3 regions of the Azospira sp. I09 genome follow, and region 3 is predicted to be linked to each of the others. Evidence: predicted binding sites of a transcription regulator. Region 3 holds the regulator's gene; each other region holds the start of a gene.
What was found. The regulator HrcA, encoded in region 3, represses chaperone genes, less so after heat shock. The targets are predictions, from matches to a motif close to TNTTAGCACTCNNNGNCNNNGAGTGCTAANA.

Region 1: a site for HrcA is predicted at 8,714-8,744, ahead of AZSP09_RS09225 (co-chaperone GroES). Genes of this name have one in related genera too.
Region 2: a site for HrcA is predicted at 3,063-3,093, ahead of rpoH (RNA polymerase sigma factor RpoH). Genes of this name have one in related genera too.

Annotation. Positions count from the first base shown of each region.
Region 1 is NZ_AP021844.1:1,976,909-1,986,879, forward strand. It holds gene AZSP09_RS09190 (TorF family putative porin) at 1-729, opposite strand, end outside; gene AZSP09_RS19960 (hypothetical protein) at 726-866, opposite strand; gene kdpC (potassium-transporting ATPase subunit KdpC) at 876-1,451, opposite strand; gene kdpB (potassium-transporting ATPase subunit KdpB) at 1,462-3,540, opposite strand; gene kdpA (potassium-transporting ATPase subunit KdpA) at 3,551-5,359, opposite strand; gene kdpF (K(+)-transporting ATPase subunit F) at 5,356-5,448, opposite strand; gene AZSP09_RS09215 (YaiI/YqxD family protein) at 5,954-6,397, opposite strand; gene groL (chaperonin GroEL) at 6,649-8,298, opposite strand; gene AZSP09_RS09225 (co-chaperone GroES) at 8,341-8,631, opposite strand; gene AZSP09_RS20740 (TniQ family protein) at 8,889-9,857, shown strand.
Region 2 is NZ_AP021844.1:2,252,656-2,262,626, reverse strand. It holds gene AZSP09_RS10580 (AEC family transporter) at 57-953, shown strand; gene AZSP09_RS10575 (glutathione peroxidase) at 1,000-1,488, shown strand; gene AZSP09_RS10570 (SCO family protein) at 1,485-2,069, shown strand; gene rpoH (RNA polymerase sigma factor RpoH) at 2,173-3,030, opposite strand; gene ilvD (dihydroxy-acid dehydratase) at 3,225-5,084, opposite strand; gene AZSP09_RS10555 (methyl-accepting chemotaxis protein) at 5,235-6,848, shown strand; gene lgt (prolipoprotein diacylglyceryl transferase) at 6,898-7,683, shown strand; gene AZSP09_RS10545 (malonyl-CoA decarboxylase) at 7,745-9,073, shown strand; gene AZSP09_RS10540 (hypothetical protein) at 9,112-9,516, shown strand; gene AZSP09_RS10535 (helicase HerA-like domain-containing protein) at 9,641-9,971, opposite strand, start outside.
Region 3 is NZ_AP021844.1:294,191-304,161, forward strand. It holds gene hemH (ferrochelatase) at 1-1,100, opposite strand, end outside; gene hrcA (heat-inducible transcriptional repressor HrcA) at 1,100-2,128, opposite strand; gene AZSP09_RS01380 (NAD kinase) at 2,257-3,135, shown strand; gene recN (DNA repair protein RecN) at 3,139-4,794, shown strand; gene AZSP09_RS01390 (putative metalloprotease CJM1_0395 family protein) at 4,892-5,680, shown strand; gene AZSP09_RS01395 (substrate-binding periplasmic protein) at 5,611-6,462, opposite strand; gene AZSP09_RS01400 (TMEM165/GDT1 family protein) at 6,521-7,087, opposite strand; gene fur (ferric iron uptake transcriptional regulator) at 7,140-7,610, opposite strand; gene AZSP09_RS01410 (outer membrane protein assembly factor BamE) at 7,705-8,235, shown strand; gene dapB (4-hydroxy-tetrahydrodipicolinate reductase) at 8,239-9,045, shown strand; gene carA (glutamine-hydrolyzing carbamoyl-phosphate synthase small subunit) at 9,293-9,971, shown strand, end outside.

The DNA of each region.
Region 1 (9,971 bases), 1.7 Mb from region 3:
GGTGGCGCCGACCCAGGCGCCGGAGAGGCTCCAGCCGCCGCTGAAGGTCCTGGTCAGACCGAGGCGGTAGTCGGTGTAGTCGGCGCTGATGCCGCCGTAGGTGGCTTTGACGTCGGTGCGGCCCAGGTGCAGGTTGAGGGTCAGGTCCTCGGCCAGGGGCACGTTGGCGCTCAGGTCGTGGTAGAGGCTGCCCTTGGTGTCGCCGCTGTAGCCGGTCTTGGCGTTGGCGCCGAAGTAGTCCGTGAGGGACACGGACAGCTTGTAGCTGAGCCAGCGCCAGGAGAAGCCGCCGTTCAGCTCGAAGTTGTCGAACTTCTGCCCCGGCAGGGAACAGGGGGCCGCCCAGGCGGCGGAGGGACAGGTCCCTTTGTCCACATTGGCACCGGGATACCAGTAGCCGTAGCCGCCGACGGTATAGCCCCAGTCGTCGTCCAGCTTGCCGTTGTAGCCGGCGTAGTAGTCCACCTCCAGGTTGCCGCCCGGGTAGGAGTTGCCGGAGACGTTGGAGGCCCACAGGCCGGCATAGAGGCCGTTGCGGTGGGCCAGGTCCACGCCGCCCTGGAGGGCGGGGCCGCCCCAGGTCTGGTCGATGCCGCGGAAACGGTATTCGCTGACCAGGTTGAGATTGCTGCTGACGGTAAGGTCCGGGGCGGCCTCCGCCTCAGCCCGGACAGTGCCGGCGGCAAGCAGAAGCAGGGGCAGAAGTACAAAGTGCTTGGAGTTGTTCATGGGTTTTTCCTGTTTTGGGGTGAAGGGGAAGAAGCCGGGGGACGGTGTCCCAGCAGCCAACCGGCCAGGGCGATGGGGGCGAAAATGGCCAGCAGCGCCAGCAGCAGGTGGCAGAAGTCCAGGAGCGGGCCGGTCATGGCGGGGCCTCAGGGCGCCACCTGGTCCAGGGCCCGGTTGAGGGCCAGGACATTGACCCGGGGCTCGCCCAGGAAGCCCCATTGGCGCCCTTCCGTGTGGCGCTCCAGCAGGGCCAGCACCCGGGCTTCGGGCAGACCCCGCAGGCGGGCCACCCGGGGCGCCTGCCAGCGGGCTGCGGCGGGGCTGATGTGGGGGTCGAGGCCGCTGGCGGAGGCCGTCACCAGATCCACCGGGATGGGGGCCTGCTGGCTAGGGTCCGCCGCATTGAGAGCAGCGATGCGCTCCTGTACCGCCGCTTCCAAGGCCGGGTTGAGGGGCCCCAGGTTGGCGCCGCCGGAGCTGCCGCCGTTGTAGGGCATGGGGGCGGTGGCGGAGGGGCGGCCCCAGAAGTAGCGGGGGTCGGAGAAGGGCTGGCCGATGAGGCGGGAGCCCACGGCCTGGCCATTCTCCTTGAGCAGGCTGCCGTTGGCCTGGTCGGGCATGGTGGCCTGGGCCAGGCCGGTGACCAGGGCCGGGTAGGCGGCGCCGGTGAGGGCGCTGAGCAGCGCCAGGAGGATCAGGGCGGGTTGCAGTTCCTTGAGCATGGAAGTCTCCTTAGGCCAGATGCAGGCCGACAAGCATGAGGTCGATGGCCTTGATGCCGGCGAAGGGCACCACCAGGCCGCCCAGGCCGTAGACCAGCAGGTTGCGGCGCAGGATGGCGGCGGCGCCCTGGGGCCGGTAGGCCACGCCCTTCAAGGCCAGGGGGATGAGGGCGACGATCACCAGGGCGTTGAAGATCACCGCCGAGAGAATGGCCGAGGCCGGCGTCGCCAGGCCCATGACGTTGAGCACGCCGAGGGCCGGATAGGTGGCGGCGAAGGCGGCCGGGATGATGGCGAAGTACTTGGCCACGTCGTTGGCGATGGAGAAGGTGGTGAGGGCGCCCCGGGTCATCAGCATCTGCTTGCCCGTCTCCACGATCTCGATCAGCTTGGTGGGGTTGGAATCCAGGTCCACCATGTTGCCGGCCTCCTTGGCCGCCTGGGTGCCGCTGTTCATGGCCACCGCCACGTCGGCCTGGGCCAGGGCCGGGGCGTCGTTGGTGCCGTCGCCGGTCATGGCCACCAGGCGGCCGTCCTGCTGGTGCTGGCGGATCAGCTTGAGTTTGGCCTCCGGCGTGGCCTCGGCCAGGAAGTCGTCCACCCCGGCCTCGGCGGCGATGGCGGCGGCGGTGAGGGAGTTGTCGCCGGTGATCATCACCGTCTTGATGCCCATGCGGCGCAGTTCGGCAAAGCGCTCCTTGATGCCGCCCTTGACGATGTCCTTCAGTTCCACCACCCCCAGCACCCGCGCGGCGCCGGCGCTGGATTCGGCCACCGCCAGGGGCGTGGCGCCGCGGCGGGCGATGTCGTCCACCGCCTGCTGCACGGCGGCGGTCCATTCGCCGCCCAGGGCCAGGATGTGGGCCTTGACTGCATCGGCGGCGCCCTTGCGGATGCTGCGCCCCTGCCAGTCGATGCCGCTCATGCGGGTCTGGGCGGTGAAGTGCACGAAGCTGGCGCCGTCGGCGTGGATGTCCCGGCCCCGCTGGTGCAGGCGCTCCTTGGCCAGGGTGACGATGGAGCGGCCTTCCGGCGTTTCGTCGGCGAGGGAGGCGAGCAGGGCCGCCTCGGCCAGTTCCTTCTCGCTGACGCCGGCGGCGGGGGCGAAGGCGGCAGCCTGGCGGTTGCCCAGGGTGATGGTGCCGGTCTTGTCCAGCAGCAGCACATCCACGTCGCCGGCGGCTTCCACCGCCTTGCCGGAGGTGGCGATGACGTTCTTTTCCATCATCCGCCCCATGCCGGCGACGCCGATGGCCGAGAGTAGGCCGCCGATGGTGGTGGGAATGAGGCACACCAACAGGGCCACCAGCACCGTCACCGTGACCGGGCTGCCGCTGCCGGTGACGCCGACGCTGTAGATGGAGAAGGGCAGCAGGGTCGCCGTGGCCAGGAGGAAGGTCAGGGTCAGGGCCACCAGCAGGATGGTCAGGGCGATCTCGTTGGGCGTCTTCTGCCGCCTGGCCCCTTCCACCATGCCGATCATGCGGTCGAGGAAGGTCTCCCCCGGATTGACGGTGATCTTCACCACCAGCCAGTCGGAGAGCACCCGGGTGCCGCCGGTGACGGCGCTGAAGTCGCCGCCGGACTCCCGGATCACCGGGGCCGATTCGCCGGTGATGGCCGATTCGTCCACCGAGGCCACGCCTTCCACCACCTCGCCGTCGCCTGGGATGACGTCGCCGGCCTGGACCAGCACCACGTCGCCCTTGCGCAGGTCCTCCGAGGGCACGGTATGGAAAGGGGCGCCGGCGTGGGCTTCCCGCAGCTTCTTGGCCCACACGGTCTTCTTCAGGCCCTTCAGGGCGGCGGCCTGGGCCTTGCCCCGGCCCTCGGCCACGGCCTCGGCGAAATTGGCGAAGAGCACGGTGAACCACAGCCACAGGGTGATGGCCAGGATGAAGCCGGCGGGGGCCTCGCCCTCCCCGGCCAGGGCCTGGAGCCACAGGCCGGTGGTGAGCAGGCTGCCCAGCCAGACCACGAACATCACCGGGTTCTTCACCTGGTAGCGGGGGGAGAGGCGCTTGACCGATTCCCAGGCGGCTTCTTGCAGCAGGGCCCGGTCGTAGAGGGATTGGCTTGTTGTTTTCATCGAGGACTCCTTAGCGGACGCCGACCATCTGCAGGTGTTCCACCACCGGCCCCAGGGCCAGGGAAGGCAGGAAGGTCAGGGCGCCGACCACGATCACGGTGCCGATCAGCAGCACCACGAACAGGGGCGTATGGGTCGGCAGGGTGCCGGCGGAAGGGGGAATGCGCTTCTTCGCGGCGAGGGAACCGGCGATGGCCAGCACCGCGGCGATGATGGTGAAGCGGCCGAAGAGCATGGCCAGGCCCAGGGCGGTGTTGTAGTAGGGCGTGTTGGCGCCCAGGCCGGCGAAGGCGCTGCCGTTGTTGTTGGCGGCGGAAGAGAAGGCGTACAGCACTTCCGAGAAGCCGTGGGCACCGGGGTTGAAGACGCCCGCGGCACCCGCCTCCAGCATCAGGCTCAGGGCCGTGCCCAGGAGCACCGCCAGGGGCGTGGCGAGGATGGCCACGGCGGCCATCTTCATCTCGTAAGCCTCGATCTTCTTGCCCAGGTATTCCGGAGTGCGGCCGATCATCAGGCCGGCGACGAAGACGCCGACGATGGCGAACACCAGCATGCCGTAGAGGCCGGAACCGACGCCGCCGAAGACCACCTCGCCCAGCTGCATCAGCCACATCGGCACCAGGCCGCCCAGGGGCGTGAGGGAATCGTGCATGGCATTGACGGCGCCGCAGGAGACGGCGGTGGTGACGGTGACGAAGAGGGAGGTGGCGCTGATGCCGAAGCGGGCCTCCTTGCCTTCCATGTTGCCACCGGCCATCAGCTCGCTGCCCTGGGTGGCCAGACCGAGCCGCTCGAACAGGGGGTTGCCGGCCTGCTCGGCCCACACTTCCACCGCCAGCAGGGCCACCAGGATGGCGGTCATGGCGGCGAGGATGGCCAGGCCCTGGCGCAGGTCGCCGACCCAGCGGCCGAAGGTGAAGCAGAGGGCGGCCGGGATGAGGACGATGGCCAGCATCTGCAACAGGTTGGAAACCGGGGTCGGGTTCTCGTAGGGATGGCTGGAATTGGCGTTGAAGAAGCCGCCGCCGTTGGTGCCCAGGTGCTTGATGGCGATCTGGCTGGCCGCCGGCCCCAGGGCCAGGGTCTGCTCCCTGGCGGTGGCCGCCTCCAGCACCGGCTTGCCCGCGGCGTCGAGCACGGGCTGGCCGTCGGCGCCGACCGTGGGCTGTTCATAGTCCACCGCCTGGGTCAGGGGCACGCTGACGTAGGGCGCCACGCTCTGCACCACGCCCTGCCCCACCAGAGCGAGGGCCAGGATCAGGGACAGGGGCAGCAGCACGTAGAGGGTGGAGCGCACCAGGTCGATCCAGAAATTGCCGATACCGCCGGCCTCCTTGCGCTGGAAGCCGCGCATCAGGGCCACCACCACGGCCATGCCGGTGGCGGCGGAGAGGAAGTTCTGCACCGCCAGGCCGAGCATCTGGGTCAGGTAGCTCATGGTGGTCTCGCCGCCGTAGGCCTGCCAGTTGGTGTTGGTGACGAAGCTGACAGCAGTGTTGAAAGCCAGGTCCGGCGTGGTGTTGGCCATGGCCTGGGGATTGAAGGGCAGCCACAGTTGCAGGCGCTGCAGGGCGTAGACGGCGAGCACGCCGAGCAGGCTGAAGGCCAGCACGGCGCCGGCATAGCGGCGCCAGCCCATGTCGTCGCCGTGACGCACGCCGGCCAGGCGGTAGCAGAAGTTCTCCAGCGGCCGCAGCCAGGCCACGAAGGCCGGCAGGTCGCCCCGGTAGATGCGGGCCATGTACAGCCCCAGGGGCCAGGCCAGGAGAAAGAGGACGGCGAAGAAGAAGCCGTACTGCAGGAGGAGGTTGGCGCTCATGAGAAATCCTCCGGGTAGAACAGCACGGCCAGCAGATAGGCGAAGAGGCCAATAGCCACCGCCAGGGCGATCAGGTAAAGGGGCGCCATCACGACCTCCGCAAGCGGTCGAAACAGGCCACCAGGCCAGCCGTCAGGGCAAAGAAGCCGACGGCCAGGCCGATGTAGAACAGGTCCATGGAAATCCTCCGTATGCAGATGGAACATCACGCTCGAACTGTAGGCGGGGAGGAATCAAGACCTTGCTAAAGCTGGGGAGGGGCTCGTTAAGATGGCGTAAAGACGCCGGACCGGCTTCAAGACCTGGCTGAAAAGGCAATAGGGACGGCCATCTTCAGGCAGCCATAGCCGAAATGCCCGTCCTTGCTGCCTCCCAGCCGAGGCGATGAGAGCAGAGACAACGTGCGGGAAGGAGGAGCGCAGGCTCGGGCGGGGCGCCATGACACCCGGCGGCAAGAGGAAATGAAGGACGACGGGGCCTGCCGCGACACTGCCTTCGGACGGGGCTCTCCGGGACCGGCTACGCCGAAAGGAAAGGGACGGGCGCCGCCAACGGCGCCGCTGCGGCGGTTCTAACGGAAGGAACCGGAGCGCCTCAGCCCCGGGGCAGCAGGCGCTCCAGTTGCTGGGCGAAGGCGTGGCGGTCGGACTGGCTCATGGCGGCAGGGCCGCCGGTGTCGACGCCGGAAGAGCGCAGGGTGTCCATGAAATTGCGCATGGAGAGGGCGGCCTGGATGGAGCCCTTGTCGTAGGGCTCGCCCCGGGGCGTCAGCACCCGGGCGCCCTTGGCGATGACTTCCGCCGCCAGGGGAATGTCGGCGGTGATGACCAGATCCCCCGCCGCCACCCGGGCGACGATCTCGTTGTCCGCCACGTCGAAGCCCTTGGGCACCTGGATGCTGCGCAGGTAGGGCGAGGGCGGCGCGTAGAGGGCCTGGTTGGCCACCAGGGTGACCAGGATTTGGGTGCGCGTCGCCACGCGGAAGAGGATTTCCTTGATGGCCTTGGGACAGGCATCGGCATCGACCCAGATTTGCATGGTCTGCGGGTTCCGAACGGGAGAATGGCCGGCAGCTTACCGCAAGCGCCCCCAACTGGCAGCGGGGCGGGCCGGATTCCGTCCGCCGCCCGGAACCGGGACCGGGGAACTTCGCCGGACGGGAGTGCCGCTGCCGCCGGCGGATGGAGCCCCGCCGGCGGAGCTGCTGCGGCGGTGTCGGCAGGCAATCCCAAAAGAAAAAGCCCGGCTTCAAGCCGGGCTTTTTTGCAGCAGATGCTGGCAGGGGCGAATTACATGCCCATGCCCATGCCGCCCATACCACCCATGCCGCCCATGTCGGGCATGCCGGCGGCGGGCTTGTCTTCGGCCAGCTCGGCCACCATGCAATCGGTGGTCAGCATCAGGCCGGCGACGGAAGCGGCGTTCTGCAGAGCGGTGCGCTCGACCTTGGTGGGGTCCAGCACGCCCATTTCCACCATGTCGCCGTACTCGCCGGTGGCGGCGTTGAAGCCGAAGTTGCCCTTGCCTTCAACCACCTTGTTCACCACCACGGAGGGCTCGTCGCCGGCGTTGGCAACGATTTCGCGCAGGGGCTGTTCCAGGGAGCGCAGCACGATCTTGATGCCGGCGTCCTGGTCGTGGTTGTCGCCCTTCAGGTTGCCCAGGTTGGCGCGGGCGCGCAGCAGGGAAACGCCGCCGCCGGGGACGATGCCTTCTTCAACGGCAGCGCGGGTGGCGTGCAGGGCGTCTTCGACGCGGGCCTTCTTTTCCTTCATTTCGACTTCGGTGGCAGCACCCACCTTGATCACGGCCACGCCGCCGGCCAGCTTGGCCACGCGTTCCTGCAGCTTTTCGCGGTCGTAGTCGGAGGTGGCGGCTTCGATCTGGGCGCGCACCTGGGCCACGCGGGCCTTGATGGCGTCTTCGGAACCGGCGCCGTCGATGATGGTGGTGTTTTCCTTGCCCACTTCGATGCGCTTGGCTTGGCCCAGGTCGTCCAGGGTAGCCTTTTCCAGGGTCAGGCCCACTTCTTCGGAGATCACCTGGCCACCGGTCAGGATGGCGATGTCTTCCAGCATGGCCTTGCGACGGTCGCCGAAGCCGGGAGCCTTGACGGCCACGGTCTTCAGGATGCCGCGGATGTTGTTCACCACCAGGGTGGCCAGGGCTTCGCCTTCCACGTCTTCGGCGATGATCAGCAGGGGACGGCCGGCCTTGGCGACTTGTTCCAGCACGGGCAGCAGGTCGCGGATGTTGGAGATCTTCTTGTCGAACAGCAGGACGAAGGGATTGTCCATGACGGCAATCTGCTTGTCCGGGTTGTTGATGAAGTAGGGGGACAGGTAGCCGCGGTCGAACTGCATGCCTTCGACGACGTCCAGTTCGTTGTTCAGGGACTTGCCGTCTTCAACGGTGATGACGCCTTCCTTGCCGACCTTTTCCATGGCATTGGCGATGATGGTGCCGATGTCAGCGTCGGAGTTGGCGGAAATGGAACCGACCTGGGCGATTTCCTTGGTGGTGGCACAGGGCTTGGAAATCTTCTTCAGCTCTTCGATGGTGGCGGCGACAGCCTTGTCGATACCGCGCTTCAGGTCCATCGGGTTCATGCCGGCGGCCACATACTTCATGCCTTCGCGCACGATGGCCTGGGCCAGCACGGTGGCGGTGGTGGTGCCGTCACCGGCCAGGTCGGAGGTCTTGGAAGCGACTTCCTTGACCATCTGGGCGCCCATGTTGGCGAACTTGTCCTTCAGTTCGATTTCCTTGGCCACGGACACACCGTCCTTGGTCACGGTGGGGGCGCCGAAGGAGCGCTCCAGCACCACGTTGCGGCCCTTGGGGCCCAGGGTCACCTTGACCGCGTCGGCCAGGACATTGATGCCTTCGACCATGCGGGCGCGGGCGGAATCACCGAATTTGACTTCTTTAGCTGCCATTGAAATTCTCCAGAATCTGTTGAATGGGAAAGGGGGAGAGGCTTAGGCCTCGACCACGCCCATGATGTCTTCTTCGCGCATGACCAGCAGTTCCTGGCCGTCCACCTTGACGGTCTGGCCGGCGTACTTGCCGAACAGGACGCGGTCGCCCACTTTCACGTCGGGGGCGTTCTGCTTGCCGGAATCGTCACGCTTGCCGGGGCCAACGGCCAGGACTTCACCCTGATCGGGCTTCTCACCGGCGGAATCGGGGATGACGATACCGGAAGCGGTGGTGCGCTCAGCTTCGACGCGCTTGACGATCACACGGTCGTGCAAGGGACGGATTTTCATAGGGATAGCTCCTTGTAACGAAGTTATTGCAGGGATTCAGGGGCCTATCGGCCCGGTCAGGCGGGGTGGTGAAGGCCTAGCCTGTTAGCACTCACCCCGAGCGAGTGCTAATAATAGGGGCGCCTCCCGGTGATTTCAAGGGCGGCCAGACACAATTGTTTTTCGGAAAAAAATCGGCAGACAAAAAAATATACCGGCAGACAAGCGAATGGCCCGTTTGACTGGTATTTCCAGGCTTTTTAACGGGGGAACGAACCTTGTCTGAACACCTGAGGCCACTAACCTTCGTTCCCCAAATTTTTCCAGACCAGACCCTATTCAGTTGGATCTGGATGTATCACCGGATGTCTGGGAACGCATCGATCAGCTACTCCGCTCAGCAAATCCTGGGGGCAACCAGCGGGAAATTCCATTTCCACATTCCCTCCCACCTGGACCACCTGTGCTTGGTCACCGAAGGTCTCTTGGGCCCCCCGGAACAGGTCATCCAGAACATGACCGTACTGCCGGCCTATCTCTGGTTTCGCACCGATAGCTTGAAAGCCTCCATCATTGAGAAAGTCCGGTCTCCAAATGTGGCCGGTGTCTCCCAAGCCCTCCGATTGTGGGACCAACGCGACTATGGCGCCATTCCCGCCCGGTGCTGCCCCAGTTGCATTAGCGCAGACCTGGACGATTACGGTATGGCGTACTGGCACCGGAAGCATCAGCTTCCCGGCGTCGTTGTGTGTACAACCCATGGTGAGCCCCTATACAGCCTCCCAGTCGGCCCCCGCCTGGCCAATGTTGGCCGCAGAGCTAATCCCGAGCATGTCGTGGTCCAAGGCGAACGCATCCAAATCGGGGGCAGTAGCTCAATCGACGGCTATGTGAGGATCGCCGAGTTCTCCGAGGCCCTAGCTCAATCCATGTCTCCAGATGAGTCTTGGGCTACACGAATGAGGGCCAGCTGCATTACTGCTCTTTACAGGAACGGATTCATTTCCGACGGGGAGCCCCTAGAGCCGACCCGGGCAATAGCGCTGTTTCAAACAGAACTGTATGCTCGTTTCTCCTCTCCCGACCTGGCATCCTCCACTCTATACGGGGCTAGCAAGCTGCTTTTTGAACTGATCATGGGGCATAGCCGAACGGTTCGTGCAGAGGATTATCCGGTGTTGCTCGGAGGCCTCTTCGAAAGCAAAGAGGGGAGCGGGTTATGGCTAACAGAAAGGCGCCTCCCCTAAGACCATCACCATTTTATACAGATGGTCCAGACGTCTGGATTGTTAGAAAGCCGCATAGAAACACCAGAAAAAAACTAAAAAAACTCGCAAGCAATAGAAAAATGCCAACCATTG
Region 2 (9,971 bases), 1.8 Mb from region 3:
TTCACTATGCGGCAAAGGCCAAGGGGCGTTGGCACCGGCCTCGGTAGAATGGCGCCATGACCACCGCCCTCCTGCTCCTGCCCGATTTCTGCCTCATCCTCCTGGGATTGCTGCTGCGTCGCTACATGCACCTGGGGGATCATTTCTGGGCCGGCATCGAGAAGCTGGTCTATTTCATCCTCTTCCCCGCCCTGCTGGTCAATGCGGTACTGAAGACCCGCCTGGATCTGGCGGCGGCGGCACCCTTGCTGGCCACTGCCCTGCTCTCCATGGGCGCGGGCATGGTGCTGAGCTGGGCCGGCCTCAAGTGTTTCCGCCTCAAACCCCTGGTGCTGGCCTCCCTGTTCCAGTGCGGCTATCGCTTCAATTCCTACATCGCCCTGGCGGCGGCGGGGCTGCTCTTCGGCACCCCGGGCATCGCCACCATGGGCCTCATCGTCGGCGCCGCCGTGCCCCTGGCCAACCTGTCGGCGGTGTGGATGCTGGCCCGCCACGGCGAGGCCGGCGCCCTGCGGGAGGTGGCCCGCAATCCCCTGATCTGGGCCACTGCCTCCGGCTTCCTGCTCAACCTGGCCGGCTTTGTGCCGCCGGCGCCCCTGCAGATGTTCCTCTCCCGCCTGGGAGACGCCTCCATCGCCCTGGGCCTGCTGGCCGTGGGGGCTGCCCTGCGCCTGCGGGGCCAGGCCGAGGTGCGTTCCGCCTCCTTCTACATCCTGGGGGTGAAGCTCCTGCTGCTGCCCCTGGTGGCCATCTTCGCCGGCCCCCTGCTGGGGCTGTCCGGCCTCTACTACCACGTGGCCATCCTTTTCGCCGCCCTGCCCACGGCCTCCTCGGCCTACATCCTGGCCATGCGCATGGGGGGCGACGGGCAGAGCGTGGCCTGGCTCATCTCCGCCTCCACCCTGGCCTCCATGCTGACCATGCCCCTCTGGATGAGCCGCTTCCTGGGCTGAGCGGCGGCTGGAGTAAAGTGGCGGCTTCTCCACCGGGGTTTGCGCCATGACGACCGTCTTCGATTTTTCCGTCCGCCGTGCCGACGGCAGCCAGCAGTCCCTGGCCGATTACCGGGGGCAGGTGCTGCTCATCGTCAATACGGCCAGCCGTTGCGGCTTCACGCCCCAGTACGCAGGTCTGGAGGCCCTTTACCGGCGCTACCGGGAGCAGGGCCTGACGGTGCTGGCCTTTCCCTGCAACCAGTTCGGTGCCCAGGAGCCGGGCAGCGCCGAGGAGATCGCCAGCTTCTGCTCCCTCAACTACGACGTCAGCTTTCCCGTCTTCGCCCGTCTCGAGGTCAACGGTCCCCAGGCCGATCCGCTCTTCCGCTGGCTCAAGCAGGAGCAGCCCGGCTGGCTCGGCACGGCCGCGATCAAGTGGAATTTCACCAAGTTCCTGGTGGACCGGCAGGGCCGGGCGGTGGGGCGCTATGGGCCCATGACCAAGCCGGAAGCCCTGGCCCGGGCCATTGAGGCCCGGCTGGCGCTGCCGTGAAGCACCTCCTCCTCTGGGTGGCGCTGTGCTGGGGCCTGACAGCCTGCTCGCCGCCCCAGCCCTTTCACCATACCGATCTCAGCGGTGCCACCTTCGCCGCCGAGTTCCCGCGTGCCCTGGCGGACCAGGGCGGCCAGCCCCGGCGTCTGGCGGACTTCCGCGGCCGGGTGGTGATCCTCTTCTTCGGCTACACCTCCTGCCCCGATATCTGCCCCACCGCCCTGGCCCGCTTCGCCGCGGTGCGGGAGGCCCTGGGGGAGGAGCGGCAGCGGCTGCAGGTGCTGTTCGTCACCCTGGATCCGGAGCGGGACAGCCCGGCCCGCCTGGGCGAGTACGTCACCTGGTTCGATCCGTCCTTCCTCGGCCTGTGGAGTGACCGGGAAACCCTGGCCCGGACCGTGGCCGAGTTCCGCATCACCGCGGTGCGCCAGGAGGTGGGCGGCGGCCTGGGCTACACCCTGGATCACACGGCCGGCGCCTACGTCTACGATCTCCGGGGACGGCTGCGGCTCCTCATTCCGGATAACGCCCAGGTGCCCGCCGTGGTGGCGGACCTGCGCCGGCTGCTGCGTGAGGACTGAGCCGGCGCCGGATCGGACAAAGGATCGGGGGCAAAGGATCGGGCAAAGAAAAAGGCCGGCCCGTGACGGGAGCCGGCCTTTTTGCCGTGGGGTGCCGGGCGGTTCAGGCTGCCAGCAGGCCCTTCATCTTCTGCAGGGCCTTGACCTCGATCTGGCGGATGCGCTCGGCGGAAACCCCGAATTCGGCTGCCAGGTCGTGCAGGGTGGCCGGGTTTTCCTCGTCCAGCCAGCGGGCTTCGACAATGCGCCGGCTGCGCTCGTCCAGGCCGGCCAGGGCCTGTTGCAGGCCGTCGCTCTGCAGCCGGTCGTATTCCCGGGCTTCCAGCACCTGGGTCGGCTCGGCGGCGCTGTCGGCCAGGTAGGCGATGGGCGCCACCCGGTTGTCGTCCTCGTCATCCGGCGAGCCGTCCAGGGCCAGGTCGCGGCCACCCATGCGGGTTTCCATTTCCACCACTTCCTCGGCCTTGACCCCCAGCTTGTAGGCGATCTCGTCCACTTCGGCCGGGGTCAGGGTGTCGCTGCTGGCCTTGAGGCTGCGCAGGTTGAAGAACAGCTTGCGCTGGGCCTTGGTGGTGGCCACTTTGACCAGGCGCCAGTTCTTCAGGATGTATTCGTGGATTTCAGCCTTGATCCAGTGCATGGCGAAAGACACCAGACGCACGCCGCGGCTGGGGTCGAAGCGCTTCACCGCCTTCATCAGGCCGATGTTGCCTTCCTGGATCAGGTCCGCATGGGGCAGGCCGTAACCCAGGTAGCCCCGGGCGATGGCGATGACCAGACGCAGATGGGAGAGCACCAATTGACGTGCAGCATCCACGTCGTCTTCCTCGCGGAGACGGCGGGCCAGGGCGAATTCCTCAGCCTCGCTCAGCATCGGGAAGCGCCGAGCCGCCTGGATGTAGGCATCCAGGTTGCCTACCGCAGAGGGCAGGCCATGAGACAGGGTCAAAGCTTGGGTCATAGGGTGGGTCCTCCTTGAACTTCTTGTGCACAGTTTAGCACTCACGTCAGTAGAGTGCTAACAGGGCGAAAAGTTCAGCCAACCATTATAAGAATCAAGGTGTTGGGCGTCTTGCCGGCCTGGGACCGGCAAAGAAAAACCCGGCCCCGGGCATGTGCCTGGAGCCGGGTTCCGGTGGCCTCGCTACGGGCGGCTTACTTGGACTTGGTCAGCTGGCCCAGGTCGCGCACGGCGCCCTTGTCGGCGGAGGTGGCCATCAGGGCGTAGGCCTGCAGAGCCTTGGAAACGACGCGGCCCCGTTCTTCGGTGGGCTTCCAGGCCTTGTCGCCCTTGGCGTTTTCCTCGGCGCGGCGGGCTTCCAGTTCGGTATCGGAAATGGCCAGGTGGATGCGGCGGCCGGGGATGTCGATCTCGATGGTGTCGCCGCTGCGCACCAGGCCGATGGCGCCGCCCTCGGCCGCTTCCGGGGAAGCGTGGCCGATGGAGAGGCCGGAGGTGCCGCCGGAGAAGCGGCCGTCGGTGAGCAGGGCGCATTCCTTGCCCAGGCCGCGGGACTTGAGATAGCTGGTGGGGTAGAGCATTTCCTGCATGCCGGGGCCGCCCTTGGGGCCTTCGTAGCGGATCACCACCACGTCGCCGGCCACCACTTCGCCGCCCAGGATGGCGGTGACGGCGGAATCCTGGCTCTCGTAGACCTTGGCCTTGCCAGTGAATTTCCAGATGGATTCATCGACGCCGGCGGTCTTCACGATGCAGCCGTCGAGGGCGATGTTGCCGTGCAGGACGGCCAGGCCGCCTTCCTTGCTGTAGGCGTGGGCCACGTTGCGGATGCAGCCGTTGCTGCGGTCCTGGTCCAGCTCGGTATAGCGGCGGTCCTGGCTGAAGGCGGTCTGGGTGGGGATGCCGCCGGGGGCGGCGCGGAAGAATTCCAGGGTGCGCTGGGAGCCGGCGCGCTGCACATCGTAGGTGTCGATGGCTTCGCCCAGGGTGTGGCAGTGCACGGTGGGGGTGTCGCGGTGGATCAGGCCGCCGCGGGAGAGTTCGCCCAGGATGGCCATGATGCCGCCGGCCCGGTGCACGTCCTCAATGTGGTAATCCTGGGTGGCCGGGGCCACCTTGCACAGGCAGGGCACCTTGCGGGAGATGGCGTCGATGTCTGCCATGGTGAAGGTGACACCGGCTTCCTGGGCGGTAGCCAGGAGGTGCAGCACGGTGTTGGTGGAGCCGCCCATGGCCACGTCCAGGGCGAAGGCGTTCTCGAAGGCCTTCTGGTTGGCGATGGAGCGGGGCAACACGGAGGCGTCGTTCTCTTCGTACCAGCGCTGGGCCAGACGCACGATGCGGCGGCCGGCTTCGAGGAAGAGGCCCTTGCGGTCGGCGTGGGTGGCCACCAGGGTGCCGTTGCCGGGCAGGGACAGGCCCAGGGCTTCGGTCAGGCAGTTCATGGAGTTGGCGGTGAACATGCCGGAACAGGAGCCGCAGGTGGGGCAGGCGGAGCGCTCGAACTCCTCGACTTCCGCGTCGGAGCAGTTGCTGTCGCCGGCCTTGATCATGGCGTCGATCAGATCGACGGCGATGGTCTTGCCTTCCCACTTCACCTTGCCGGCTTCCATGGGGCCGCCGGAGACGAAGATGGTGGGGATGTTGACCCGCATGGCGGCCATCAGCATGCCCGGGGTGATCTTGTCGCAGTTGGAGATACACACCATGGCGTCGGCGCAGTGGGCGTTCACCATGTATTCCACGGAGTCGGCGATGAGGTCGCGGGAGGGCAGGCTGTAGAGCATGCCGTCGTGGCCCATGGCGATGCCGTCGTCGATGGCGATGGTGTTGAATTCCTTGGCGATGCCGCCGGCCGCCTCGATCTCCCGGGCCACCAGCTGGCCCAGGTCCTTCAGGTGCACGTGGCCGGGCACGAACTGGGTGAAGGAGTTCACCACGGCAATGATGGGCTTGCCGAAATCGCCGTCCTTCATGCCGGTGGCGCGCCACAGGGCGCGGGCGCCGGCCATGTTGCGGCCGTGGGTGGAGGTGCGGGAACGATAGGCGGGCATAGTCGGGTCTCCAGACAACGTAGGCTGCCCGGAACCGGTCCGGGCGGCTGAAAATCAGGGCCTAAATACTAGCATGTTATGATCGGACGCCCGCTTGACGAAAACGGCGGCGTTCTACGGTTTTTGCTGCAAAAGACGGAGTTAAAAACCATGCGCATTTCCCGAAAACTGGTGTTTTCCCTTGTCGCCATGCAGGTCCTGATCACCCTGGTCGGGGTGGTCGGCCTGAATCGTTTTGACCGGCTGGAGCAGTCCCTGGCCGAGATTTCCGATGTCTGGCAGCCCAGCATCCGGGCCGCATCCGGCATCAATGCCGAGTCCCTGGACTTCCGCAACCGGGAGACCCAGCTGCTGATCGCCCGCAACAGCGCGGAAATCGACGATGCGGTAAAGCGCGGCAACCAGAATCTCGAGGCCTTGCGCAAGTTTGACCAGGCATTCCAGTCCCTGATCCATGGCGACGAAGAAAAAGCCCTTTATGCCGCCTACCGGGAGAAGCTGGAGGCCTACCTGGCGACCCACGAGCGGATGGTGGCCCTGGCCCGGGAAGGGCGGCGGGACGAGAGCATCGCCTATTTCGAGGGCGATTCGCGCAAGGCCATCCGCGCCCTGCGGCCCACCATCGACGCCATCGTGGACTACACCGTGAAGGGCGCCGAAAAGGCCCAGCAGGAGGCCCGCACCATTTCCCGGGTCGGCCAGATGTGGATCATCGGCATCAATCTGGTGGCCCTGGCCCTCGGTGCGGTGCTGGCTTTCTGGCTCTACGGTTCCATCGTCCGGCCCCTGCAGAAAATCCGCGAGGAAGTGCTGGGCATCGAACAGAGCGCCGACTTTACCCGCCAGCTCGATGCCCATGGCCACGATGAAATCGGCGAAACGGCCCAGTCGGTGAACCACCTTACCGCCTCGGTGCGCGCCGCCCTGCAATCCATGCTGGCCGGCATTGCCCAGGTGGCGTCTGCCGCCGACAGCCTGGCCGAGGCCTCGCGCCAGGTCTCCGCCGGCTCCGGTGCCCAGTCCGAGGCCGCATCCTCCATGGCGGCCACGGTGGAACAGCTGACGGTGAGCATCAACCAGGTGGCGGACAACGCCAGCCGGGCCTTCGAGCTGGCCCAGGCCTCCGGCCAGGCCTCCCGGGAAGGAGGCGGCGTCATCGCCAATGCGGTGGACTCCATGGGCGGCATCGCCCGCCGCATCGAGGAGACGGCCGCTGCCATCCGGGAACTGGGCGTGGCCTCCCAGGAAATTTCCGGCATCGTCCAGGTGATCAAGGAGGTGGCGGACCAGACCAATCTGCTGGCCCTCAACGCCGCCATCGAAGCCGCCCGGGCCGGGGAGCAGGGCCGGGGTTTCGCCGTGGTGGCCGACGAAGTGCGCAAGCTGGCCGAGCGCACCGCCCTGGCGACCCAGGACATCGCCGCCAAGATCGCCGCCATCCAGTCCGGCGTGGACCATGCCTCCTCCGGCATGGAGCAGGCCGTGGGCCTGGTGGAGCAGGGTGTGACCCTGGCCGACACGGCCGGGGGCGCGGTGACCCGCATCACCGCCGGGGCGGCGGAAGTGGAGCAGGAGGTGAATGCCATCTCCGGCGCCCTGCGGGAGCAGGGGGAAGCCAGCAACCAGATCGCCGGCCACGTGGAGCAGATCGCCCAGATGAGCGAGGAAAACAACCGGGGCGCGGAGAACACCGCCCAGCTGTCCGGCAATCTGGCGGCCCTGGCCCAGGAGATGCGGCAGACGGCGGAACGCTTCAAGGTTTGAGCCGATACTGCTAGGCTTGCGGCCTTACGCCTCGCCTCCCGGTCTTTCCATGCTCATCCATCCCCAGTTCGATCCCGTCGCCGTATCCCTCGGCCCCCTGGCCGTGCGCTGGTACGGTCTCATGTACCTGGTGGCCTTCGCCGCCTTCTATTTCCTCGGGCGTCAGCGCATCCGGCGCCGGCCCGACGGCGGCTGGAGCCTGGAACAGCTCGACGACCTGCTCTTCTGGGGCGTCCTCGGCGTGGTCCTGGGCGGGCGTCTGGGCCAGGTGCTGTTCTACGAGCCGGGCTACTACTTCGCCAATCCGGCGGAAATCCTGGCGGTGTGGAAGGGCGGCATGTCCTTCCACGGCGGCTTCCTCGGCGTGCTGGTGGCCATGGCCTGGTGGGGGCGCAAGCACGGCAAGTCCTTCTTCACCGTCACCGACTTCATCGCCCCCCTGGTGCCCTTGGGTCTTGCTGCCGGGCGCATCGGCAATTTCATCAACGGCGAACTGTGGGGCCGGGTGGCCGACGCCAGCCTGCCCTGGGCCATGATCTTCCCCCAGGTGGACAGCCAGCCGCGCCACCCCTCCCAGCTCTACCAGGCCGGGCTGGAAGGGCTGTGCCTGTTCGTCCTGTTGTGGCTCTACTCCGCCAGGCCGCGGCCCACGGGTGCCGTCTCCGGCGTCTTCCTCATCGGCTACGGCGCCTTCCGCTTCATCGCCGAATACTTCCGCGAGCCCGATGCCGGCATCTTCGGCCACAGCTACGCCATCAGCATGGGCCAGTGGCTGTCCCTGCCCATGGTTGCCATCGGCGTCTTCATCCTGCTGCGGGCCCGGCGCCAGCCTTGACTTGCCGCGGGGCTTCTCTACCATCGGGGACACCCCCGCCGGAAGAACAAGGAGAAGCCCCATGGCCACCGCCCCCAGCAAAACCGCTGCCGCCCTGCCAGCCAAACAGCTGGCCCGCATCCGCGAACAACTGAAGGAATGCGCCGCCAGCCTGGGCGGCGAAGTCTCCGCCCGGGCCCGGGCCGCCCAATTGGCGGAAACCTACCTCGGTCTGGACGATGGGGGCCGCCACGAATTCCTGCGCCTCATCGCCCTGGAGTTCGGCCCCGATCCCAAGCGCGTCGCCACCGCCCACAGCGCCTACCAGCAGGCCGTCGGCAGCCCCGCCCAGTGGGATGCGGAAGCCGCCCTGCGGGCCGCCATGCGCTCTTCCCGCATCCGCATCCTGACCCAGTTCAATGCCATTCCCCAGGGCGTGAAATTCCTGGTGGACCTGCGGGCCGACCTGCTGCGCTTCCTGGACAAAGACCCGGAACTGAAGGCCCTGGACCGGGAGCTGGAGAACCGTCTCACCTCCTGGTTCGACGTCGGCTTCCTGGAAATTTCCCGCCTCACCTGGCAGGCCCCGGCGGCCCTGCTGGAAAAGCTGATCCAGTACGAAGCGGTGCACGAGATCCGCTCCTGGAAGGACCTGAAGAACCGCCTCGACTCGGACCGGCGCTGCTACGCCTTCTTCCACCCGCGCATGCCGGTGGAGCCCCTCATTTTCGTCGAAGTGGCCCTGGTCAATAAGCTCTCCGACTCGGTGCAGCACCTGCTGGACGAGGACGCCCCCACCGCCGACCCGCACCGGGCCGACACCGCCATCTTCTATTCCATCTCCAACACCCAGGTCGGCCTGCGCGGTGTCTCCTTCGGCAACTTCCTCTTGAAGCGGGTGATCGACGACCTCAAGCGGGACTTCCCCCGCCTCAAGACCTTCGCCACCCTTTCACCCCTGCCGACCCTGCGCCTGTGGGCCGACCGCAACCCGGAAGCGTTCTCCGCCTGCTTCGCGCCCGACCTGGCCAAGATCGCCAAGCAGGCCGGCATCGAACCCGATGCCGACGCCCTGCGGGCCCTGCTACCCAAGGGAGAATGGGCTGCAGATGCCCGTCTGGCGCGCCTTATCGAGCCGGGCCTGGTGCGCCTGGCCGCCCGCTACCTGCTCACCGGCAAGTCCGGCGACAAGCCCTTCGACCCGGTGGCCCGTTTCCACCTGGGCAACGGCGCCCGGGTGGAGCGCCTCAACTTCCTCGCTGACACCGCCGCCAAGGGCTTCAAACAGTCCTACGGCATGATGGTGAACTACCTGTACGAACCAGACGACCTGGAAGCCAACGTGGACGCCTTCGTCCGCGAAGGCCGCCTGGCGGCGGTGGCGGCAGTGAGGCATGCGGCGAAGGGGTAGAGATTTTTCGCTAACTAAACAAAAAGCAGAGGTTCTTGGTGAATTTGAGTGCCCAACTTAAGTTGCTTGCAAACGGGATTAATCCGGAGACAGGCGAGGTTTTGGAACGTGAGTCACTGGTGCATAAACCTGAGGCAATACGCATGCTGTTTGCTCTGGCTGAAGAACTTTTGGTTGATGAGAAACCTAAGACCAAGAAGCCTAAGCTGACTTTAGACGAGCGCCGTGAGAAAAATATCGAAGAAGGTCGGCCACCCAAATCCCACTTTCCGTGGGAAGAAGAGGAAAAAGCTAAATTAGCTAATGATTTTAAGAGTCTTGCCGATATAGGAGCACTGTCCTCCCGCTTTGAGCGCTCCCCTCTCGCAATTGCAGTTCAGCTGCAGAGAATGGAGTTGCTTTCGGAAGAGGTGGTCGAGTTGTACCGGCAACAACACCACTAAAAACTTGAAGTCGAAAATTTAAGCCCCGCCTGGTTTTAGCGAAGGCGGTGGGGAGAAGGAGAAAGGCCCCTCGTCGTTTCCTACGCGGGGCTTTTCTCTGTGTCTTTTGTGGCTAACCCGCAGCTCAACGTCGCCGGCTCCCACTCCCCCCCAGAATCGACCCCAGCACCCCGCGGATGATCTCCCGGCCGATCTGGGAGCCGATGGCGCGGGCGGCGCTCTTGGCGACGGTGGTGAGGACGGAGTCGCTCTGGCGGCCGCGGGTGCTTTGGCCGCCGCCCAGCACATCCCCCAGCACGCCGCCGAAAAGGCCGCCGCCATTGGCTTGCGGGGCAGGGGAGGAGGGCGCCGGTTGGGCCTGGGCGGGCGGTGCGGTGCGGCCCTTGAGGATTTCGTAGGCCGATTCCCGATCCACCGCCTGTTCGTAGTGGCCGTACAGAACGGAATCGCGGACG
Region 3 (9,971 bases):
CGGGAGGCGCCCCGGGCCTGGGCCCGCAGGGCGCTTTGCTCCAGGGCCGCCTGGTCCGGGGCTTCCCGGGTGGGCCAGCCTGAAAGGTGCGTCGTGACGATGTCGGCGAGGGCCTCGATCCAGTCCGGCCGCTCGTTGAGGCAGGGGATGTAGCCGTAGGTCTTGCCGCCGGCAGCGAGGAAATCGGCCTTGCCTTCCATGGCGATCTCCTCCAGGGTTTCCAGGCAGTCGGAGGTGAAGCCGGGGCAGATGACGTCCACCCGTTCCACCCCTTCCTTGGCCAGCCGGTGCAGGGTGGGGGCGGTGTAGGGCTGCAGCCATTCGGCCTTGCCGAAGCGGGACTGGAAGCAGATTTCCACCTGCTCCTTGGGCAGGCCCAGGGCTTCGCTGAGCAGGCGGCCGGTCTTCAGGCATTCGCAGTGGTAGGGGTCCCCCAGTTCCAGGGTGCGTTTGGGGACGCCGTGGAAGCTCAGCATGAGACGGTAGGAAGGGCCGGGCTGGCCGTTCTCCGCCCAGTACTGGCGCACGCTGGCGGCCAAGGCGGCGATGTAGCCGGGATGGTCGTGGAAATTGCGCACGGCGCGGATTTCCGGCTGGTTGCGGCTCTGCTGCAGCCAGGCGTAGGCCGCATCCAGGGCGGTGGCCGAGGTGCTGCCGGCGTACTGGGGATAGAGGGGCAGCAGCAGGATGCGGGTGCAGTTCTGCTGCTTCAGCCGCTCCAGGGCATCGGCCACGGAAGGCTGGCCGTAGCGCATGGCGTAATCCACCACCAGACGGTGGTCGGCCTGGCCCAGGACGCCCTTGAGCAGCTTGGCCTGGCGTTCCGTGTGCACCCGCAGGGGCGAGCCTTCAGGCAGCCAGACCGAGGCGTACTTGGCGGCCGACTTGGCGGGGCGGGTGTTGAGGATGATGCCGTTGAGGATGGGCCACCAGATGAGGCGGGGAATCTCCACCACCCGGGGGTCGGAGAGGAATTCTTTGAGATAACGGCGCAGGGCCGGCGCCGTGGGGGCGTCGGGGGTGCCCAGGTTGATCAGCAGAACCCCGGTCTGGGGGGCTGTGCCGTGCTTGAATTCGGGTTCCGGACGGAAAAAGGGCATCAGGTATTGGCCTGGTAGGTAAGGGCGGAGGAGAGCAGCTTGGCGGTGATGTCCACGATGGGGATGACCCGCTCGTAGGCCATGCGGGTGGGGCCGATGACGCCGACGGAGCCCACCACCTGGCCATTCACCTCGTAGGGGGCGGTGACGACGCTGCATTCGTCCAGGGGCGCCAGGCCCGATTCGCCGCCGATGTAGATCTGCACACCGTCGGCGTTGTTGGAGATGTCGAGCAGGCGCACCAGGCCGGTCTTCTGTTCGAAGAGGTCGAACAGTTCCCGCAGCCGCTTCATGTTGGAGGACAGTTCCTCCACTTCCAGCAGGTTCTTCTCGCCGGAGATGATGTACTGGCTGGCGCTGTCGTTCAAGGCCTGGTTGCCGGCCTCCAGGGCCGAGGCCATGAGGATCTTCAGGTCGTCCTGCAACTGCTGGATTTCGCCGGTGAGGCGCTGGCGGATCTGGTCGAAGTCCAGGCCGGCGTAATTGTGGTTCAGGTAATTGGCCGCCGTCGTCAGCTCCGACGGCGAGTAGGGCCGTTCGGTGAGCAGGATGCGGTTCTGTACGTCGCCGTCGGTGGTGACGATGATGAGCAGGATGCGTTTTTCCGAGAGGCCGAGGAATTCGATCTGGCGGATGGTCGGCGTCTTGCGCCGCGGCGTCACGACGATGCCGGCAAACTGGGTCAGTTCCGAGAGCAGGTGGGAGGCGTTGCCGATCAGCTGCTGGGGCTGGGTCTGGATCAGCTGCCCTTCCATCTCGTGGATCTGGTTTTCCTGCAGGGGCTGCACCGCCAGCAGGCTGTCCACGAACAGGCGGTAGCCCCGGGGCGTGGGAATGCGGCCGGCGGAGGTGTGGGGGCTGGCGATGAAACCCTGCTCCTCCAGATCCGCCATGACGTTGCGGATGGTGGCCGGCGACAGGTCCAGCCCGGAGAAGCGGGAGAGGGCGCGGGAGCCCACCGGTTGGCCTTCGGCGATGTACCGTTCGACCAGGGTCTTGAGCAGGATGCGGGCGCGGTTGTCGAGCATGAATCGATTTTACCGAAAATCGCCGGGGCCGCCAGGAGTTGCATCCGTGCCGTGCCGCCGGGGGCGGGGGGTTTTGTGGTTTAATGCGGGCCATGAAAGGCTCCGGTCACCATTCCCCTTCGCGTCCCATGGCACTTCCCCGCACCATTGCCCTGATTGGCAAATACCACAGCCCGGAAATTGCCGAATCCCTGCGTTCCCTCGGCCAGTATCTGAGCGAGCGGGGCGTCTCGGTGCTGGTGGAGGCCGATACGGCCGCCAATGTGGGGGAAAGCCGCTGGATGACCGGCGATTTCCAGTTCATCGGCGCCCATGCCGACCTGGCCATCGTCCTCGGCGGCGACGGCACCATGCTCAACGCCGCCCGCCACCTGGCCCGCTACAAGGTGCCCCTGGTGGGCGTGAACCAGGGTCGCCTGGGCTTCATGACCGACATTGCCCGCTGCGACATGCTGTCCTGCATGGAAGACCTGCTGGACGGCCGCTTCGTGCCGGAGGAGCGCCTGATCCTGGACGCCGAGGTGATCCGGGACGGCAAGGAAGTCTGCGCCAACCAGGCCCTCAACGACGTGGTGATGGACAAGGGCGCCATCGGCCGCATGATCGAATTCGAGCTGTTCATCGACGGCGAGTTCATCTACAACCTGCGGGCCGACGGCCTCATCATCTCCACTCCCACCGGCTCCACCGCCTACGCCCTCTCGGCCAACGGCCCCATCCTGCACCCGACCCTGGGCGGCATCGCCCTGGTGCCCCTCTGTCCCCATTCCCTGACCAACCGGCCGATCACGGTGTCGGACCGCTGCGAGATCGAGTTGCGGGTGATCCAGTCCGCCGATGCCCGGGTGCACTTCGACGGCCAGGTGGCCTTCGACATCCGTCCCGACGACTGCGTGCGCATGCGCCGCTCCGCCTACAACGTCTGTTTCCTGCACCCGCCCGGCTACAGCTACTTCGCCATGCTGCGTCAGAAGCTCCACTGGAGCAAACGTCCCAAGGGGCCCTGAACCATGCTGCAACGTCTGAACATTCGTGATTTCGTCCTGGTGGACCGGCTGGAGCTGGATTTCCAGGGCGGCTTCGGCGCCCTCACCGGCGAGACCGGCGCCGGCAAGTCCATCCTGGTGGACGCCCTGGCCTTCGTCCTCGGCGAGCGCGCCGACAGCGGCCTGCTGCGGGCCGGGGCCGAGAAGACCGAAGTGGGGGCCGAGTTCGACATCCGTGCCCTGGCCGAACTGAAGTCCTGGCTGGCGGAGAACGACTTCGCCGCTGACGATGACCTGCTGCTGCGTCGCATCCTGGATGCGGGCGGCCGTTCCCGGGCCTACATCAACGGCTCTGCCGCCACCCTGCAGCAACTGCGGCAGGCCGCCGAATGGCTGGTGGACATCCACGGCCAGCACGCCCACCAGTCCCTGCTGCGGGGCGAGGCCCAGCGCCAGCTGCTGGACGCCCATGCCGGCCATGCTGACCTGGCCCGCAGTGTCGGCGAAGCCTGGCGCACCTGGCGCGACGCCCGGGATTCCCTGGACGCGGCGGCCGAAGGCGGCGAAGCCCTGGCCCGGGAGCGGGAACAGCTGGAATGGCAGGTGCGGGAACTGGAGACCCTGGCCTTCTCCGCCGACGAGTGGGAAAGCCTCAACCAGGAACACAAGCGCCTGGCCCATGCCGCCTCCCTGCTGGAAGGGGCCCAGTTTTCCCTGGGCCTGCTGGCCGAAGGCGAGGGGGCCTGCGAAGCCCAGGTGCGTGCCGTGGCCTCCCGTCTCGACGGCCTGGCCGAATACGATCCGGCCCTGAGCGAAGTGGCCCAGCTGGTGCAGTCGGCCGAAGCCGAACTGGCCGAAGCCGTCAGCGCCCTGCGCCGCTACGCCGACCGGGTGGATCTGGACCCGGCCCGCCTGGCTGAGGTGGAACGTCGCCTGGAGGCCGTCATGGGTTGTGCGCGCAAGTTCCGCGCCCTGCCGGAGGAACTGCCGGAACTGTTGTCCCGCTGGCAGCAGCGTCTCGCCGAACTGGGCGAGGCGGGCGACCTGGCAGCCCTGCAGGCCAGGGTGGATGCGGCTCGCCAGCAATACGACAAGGATGCGGCCAAGCTCTCCAAGGCCCGGGCCAAGGCGGCCAAGGCCCTGGGCGACGAGGTCAGCCAGGGCATGCAGGAACTGGCCCTGGGCGGCGGCCGTTTCGAAATCGCTCTGGTGCCCGTGGCCGGTGGCAATGCCCACGGCTTGGAAAACATCGAATTCCGCATCGGGGGCCTGGCCGGCAGCGAGGCCCGCTCCCTGGCCAAGGTGGCCTCCGGCGGCGAACTGTCCCGCATCAGCCTGGCCATCCAGGTGGTCACCAGCCGCCAGGCCAGCGTCCCCACCCTGATTTTCGACGAGGTGGACGTGGGCATCGGCGGCGGCGTCGCCGAGGTGGTGGGGCGCCTGCTGCACCGCCTGGGCCGGGAGCGCCAGGTGCTGTGCGTCACCCACCTGCCCCAGGTGGCGGCCCGGGCCGACTGGCAGTGGCAGGTGGCCAAGTCCAAGGAGGGCGCCGCCATCAAGAGCCGGGTTACGCCTCTGGACGCAGCGGGTCGGGTGGAGGAAATCGCCCGCATGCTGGGCGGCGTGGAAATCACCGCCACCACCCGGCAGCACGCCAAGGAACTGCTCGGTCAGGGCTGAGCCCGACTTGGCCCCGGCCCTGGGCCTGGGCTATGGTGAGGTAATCTACTTTCCCGCAAACAGGGCTGTCGCCCCGCTGCAGCCTTGAGTGTCTGCCATGATCGGCTCCCTCTCAGCTTCCGGCATTGCCAGTGTCTATCCTGTCGCCACGGGAGGCGTTGCTGCACCCGTGCAGCGGCCGGCGGCCGGCGGCGCCAAGGCGGCCGAGAGCGGCAGCGGAGCATCTTCGTCGGGCAGTGGTAGTGCGGCGGCTTCAGGTGCCGAGTGGAACGGGGGCTACGGCCAGTCCCTGGGCAAGAACCCCTTCGCCGCTGCTGCCGGGAAGAGCGAGCTGTCGGAGGACGAGCAGCGGCAGGTGGAAAAGCTGAAGGAGACGGACCGCAAGGTGCGCGCCCACGAGCAGGCCCACATCGCTGCCGGCGGCGCCCTGGTCCAGGGCGGTGCCAGCTATACCTACGACAAGGGGCCGGACGGCCGCATGTATGCGGTGGCGGGAGAGGTTTCCATCGATGTGTCGCCGGGCCGCACGCCGGAGGAAAGTCTGGCCAAGGCCCAGCAGATCCGTGCCGCCGCCATGGCGCCGGCCGATCCTTCGCCCCAGGACCGGCGCGTGGCGGCAGGTGCCGCCAGGCTGGAGAGCAGCGCCCGGGCCGAGCAGGCGAAGCAAGAGTCAAGCGAGGCGACTGCGGCCCAGGAGGGAAGCGGTTCCACCGGAGGTGTGTCTGGAGAGCAAGCGTCGACGCCGGTTGCGGCCGAGGCTGCCGCGGCAGTTCCGTCTGGTGCGGCTTCTGGCGGTGGGGCCAGGGGAGAGGCGGCCTATCGGCTGGAGAGCGTGGGCGTCAGGGAAACGGCTATTTTCCGCTCCCGCGTCGATCTCTTCGCCTGAGGCGCGGATTCCGCCGCGGGGCGGTAGCGCTGCACGGCATTCTCGAAGAAGCCTTCGCTGCGCAGTTTTTCCACCGCGCTGCGGATGCGGGGCAGGTGGCCGAGCTGGGGGGATTTCTTCGACATCTGGGCCCACACCTCGGTCTTCTGCAGCATCAGGCGCGGCCAGGGCTGGCTCGGGTAGCCCCGCTTCTGCAGCAGGTGGTGCAGGGAGATGCTGTTGCCGGCGATGGCGTCCAGGCGGCCGCTGAGGAACATGTCCACCAGGGTTTCGTAGTCCCGCACTTCCACCTTGTTCAAACCGGCGTCGCCGTCGAAACGGGGGTTGAGGCGGATGTCCTTGACCAGGCCGATGCGCAGGCCCTGCAGGTCGTCATAGCTGCGCAGGGTGCTGCCGGGGCGGGCCAGCACCAGGGTGTGGAAGCTGAAGAGATAGCCCGCGTACTCGACGTAGGCATCCCGGTCGTCGGAGCGGATCAGATAGGTCAGGTCGCAGTCGCCGCTCTGCAGCTCCTTGCCGACCCGGCCATAGGGCAGGGTGTTCAGTTCCAGGCTGAGGCCGGTTTCCCTGGCCAGTTCCCGGCTGATGTCCACGAACACGCCGCTGAGCTGGCTCTTGCGTTCGCCGCCGCCGTCCCGGCTGTAGTAGGCCCAGGGTTCGCTGTGCATGAGGCCCACCCGCAGGCCGGCCGTGGCCGTGTCGCCGCTATGGGCGAGAGCCGACAGGCCCAGGCAGAACAGGGCCAGCGCATGGCGGGACAGGGATCGACGGGAAAACCCCATGGAGGCGCATAGGCGTAACGATGTAGAACAAAAGTTATACCCCGCCCCTCCCAGGGGGTCAAGCGCCGGTGCTCAGCAGGGTGGCGCCGCCGGTCAGGACGAAGACCAGGGCGGCGAGGCGGCGGATCCAGTCCAGAGGCAGGCGATGGGCCAGCTTTTCGCCGATCAGCACGGCCGGCACGTTGGCGATCATCATGCCCAGGGTGGTGCCCAGGACCACGGCGGCCAGGGAATCGAAGCGGGCGGCCAGGGCCACCGTGGCGAACTGGGTCTTGTCCCCCATCTCCGCCAGGAAGAAGGCGATCAGGGCCGTGATGAAGGCGCCGCGGGCCAGGGTCTTGGGGGTCTCGTCGTCGTCCAGGGTGTCCGGCTTCAGGGTCCACAGGCCGAAGGCGATGAACAGGATGCCCACCGACCAGCGCAGGATTTCCGGGCTCAGCAGGGAGGCGGCCCAGGCTCCGACGGAACCGGCCAGGGCATGGTTGGCCACGGTGGCGACGAAGATCCCGGCGATGATAGCCCAGGGCCGGCGCAGGCGTGCCGCCAGGACGAAGGAGAGAAGTTGGGTCTTGTCGCCGATTTCAGCCAGGGCGACCAGCAGGGTGGAGGTGAGGAGGGCGTCCATACAAAATAAAAGCCGGGGCAAGCCCCGGCGTCATGGCAAAGGAATGGGAGGGTCAGGCGTCGTGGGGCAGGTGGTGCTTGTCCACGTGGGCGTCCGGGGAGTTGCGGTGGGGACAGTTTTCCTTGAGGCACTCGGCGTAGAGGTAGAGGGCGTGCTCCTGGATGGCGAAGCCCCGTTCCTTGGCGATCTTGTTCTGGCGCCGCTCGATCTCGGGGTCGTAGAACTCTTCCACCCGGCCGCAATTGACGCAGACCAGGTGGTCGTGATGCTTGCCCTCGTTCATTTCGAAGACGGCACGGCCGGATTCGAAAAAGTGGCGTTCCAGGATGCCGGCCTGCTCGAACTGGGTCAGGACCCGGTAAACCGTGGCCAGGCCGATGTCCATGCCTTCGGCGATGAGGAGCTTATAGACGTCTTCGGCGGAGAGGTGGCGGACGTTGCTCTTTTCGAACAGGTCCAGAATCTTGAGTCGGGGAAAGGTGGCCTTGAGACCGATGCTCTTCAGGCTCTGGGAATTGCTCATGTCGCACCCTATTTGATAGGTTGGTCTGATTTTTTGGGCTATGATATACCGATTCACTTTGCTTGGACACCGCTGGAATCCAGCGTTTTGCCGCATGAGTCGCTTCCATATCCCTGCCTTTGATGGCCATTTCCGCCATAGTTCCCGGATTTTCCTTTCGGCCCTGGTCGTTTCCTCGACCTTGCTCGCCGGATGCTCCGTTCCCCGTATCGTCACCGAATACAAAATCGATGTGCAGCAGGGCAATGTCCTGACCCAGGATATGGTGGCCCAACTGCGCCCCGGGCTGAGCAAGGACCAGGTGCGCTACATCCTGGGGACGCCCATGTTGATGGACATTTTCCACGGTGAACGCTGGGATTACGTCTATCGGCTGGAAAAGGGCAAGACAGGGGAAACCGAGACCCGCAAGTTCTCCGTTTTCTTTGCTGACGGCAAGTTGGCCCGCGTCGGCGGCGACGTGGTGGCGGCCCAGGCCGGCGAGGCCGGCGGTGACGTGGTGCCGCCGACCCGGCAGCAGGTGATCGACCTTGGGTCCATTCCCGAGGACGGAAGTGTGCAGGCGCCGCCGCCCGACAGCGAGCGGGGCTTCTTTGGACGAATGCTGGATAAGGTTGGACTGTAATTCATGAGCAAGTTGCGTATTGCCGTGGCCGGGGCTTCCGGCCGTATGGGCCGGATGTTGATCGAAGCTACCCTGAAGGATGGCGAAGTGGTGCTGGGCGCCGCCTTTGACCGCCCGGGCAGCCCCGCTGTGGGCAAGGACGCGGGCGACCTGGTGGGCCAGCCCTGTGGCGTCCAGGTGCTGGATAGCGCCGAGACCGCCCTGAAACAGGCCGACTGCCTGATCGACTTCACCCGCCCCGAAGGCACCCTGGAGCACTTGGCCCTGTGCCGCAAGCTGGGCGTGGCCATGATCATCGGCACCACCGGCTTCGACGAGGCCGGCAAGGCCGCCATCCGCGACGCCGCCCAGGATATCCCGGTCGTCTTCGCCCCCAACATGGCGGTGGGCGTGAATCTGGTGTTCAAGCTGCTGGATGTGGCGGCCCGTATCCTCAATCAGGGCTACGACATCGAGATCGTCGAGGCCCACCACAAGCACAAGATCGACGCCCCTTCCGGCACCGCCCTGCGCATGGGCGAAGTGGTGGCCCATGCCCTGGGCCGGGACCTGAAGGAATGCGCCATCTACGGCCGCGAAGGCGTCACCGGCGAACGGGACCCCTCCACCATCGGCTTTGCCACCGTGCGCGGCGGCGACATCGTCGGCGACCACAACGTGATGTTCTGCGGCACCGGCGAACGGGTGGAGATCGCCCACAAGGCCGGCAGCCGCATGCCTTACGCCCTGGGCAGCCTGCGGGCGGCCCGCTTCCTGGCGGGCAAGAAGAACGGCCTGTTCGACATGCAGGACGTGCTGGGCCTGCGCTGAGCCTCCTCCGGGGGTGGCCGCGAAGCCGCTCCGGGCCGTGACGTGCTGCGCCGCGATTGCCCCAAAAGGGGGCAGTCGGCTATAATAGTGCGGTTAAAAAATCAATTCGTGAAAGCGGGAGGGCGCTGAGCCCATCCCGCTTTGCGTATGTACCCCGGTGAAACCGGTCCTGCCTGTGTGGCGGCAGGGCTGTCCGGGGTCCGACAGCGCGTCACGAGTACCACGAATTCGCCGCCCGGAGTCTTTTGTGTCCCTGCTTCCTGCCTTTTCGCCCGCCCTGCTTGCCCTGGCCGACGGCACCGTGTTCCGCGGTTACGCCATCGGTGCCGAGGGCACCACCAGCGGTGAAGTGGTGTTCAACACGGCCATGACCGGTTACCAGGAAATCCTGACCGACCCGTCCTACTGCCGTCAGATTGTCACCCTCACCTATCCCCACATCGGCAACACCGGCTGCAATGCGGAGGACTTCGAGTCCCGCGCCAACTTCGCCGCCGGCCTGGTCATCCGCGACCTGCCGATCCGCGCTTCCAACTGGCGTATCGAGCAGACCCTGCCCGACTATCTGAAGCAGCATGGCGTCGTTGCCATCGCCGGCATCGACACCCGCAAGCTGACCCGCATCCTGCGCGAAAAGGGCGCCCAGGCCGGCTGCATCATCGCCGGCGTGGCCGACGAAGCCAAGGCCTTGGCCGAAGCCCGCGCTTTCCCGGGTCTGGCCGGCATGGACTTGGCCAAGGTGGTCAGCGTCGATTCCCCCTACCAGTTCAGCGAAGGCGAGTGGACCCTGAAGGGTTACGCCGCCGCCCCCGCCGCCAAGTTCAAGGTGGTGGCATACGATTACGGCGTCAAGACCAACATCCTGCGCATGCTGGCTGCCCGCGGCTGCGACGTCACCGTGGTGCCGGCCCAGACTCCTGCGGCCG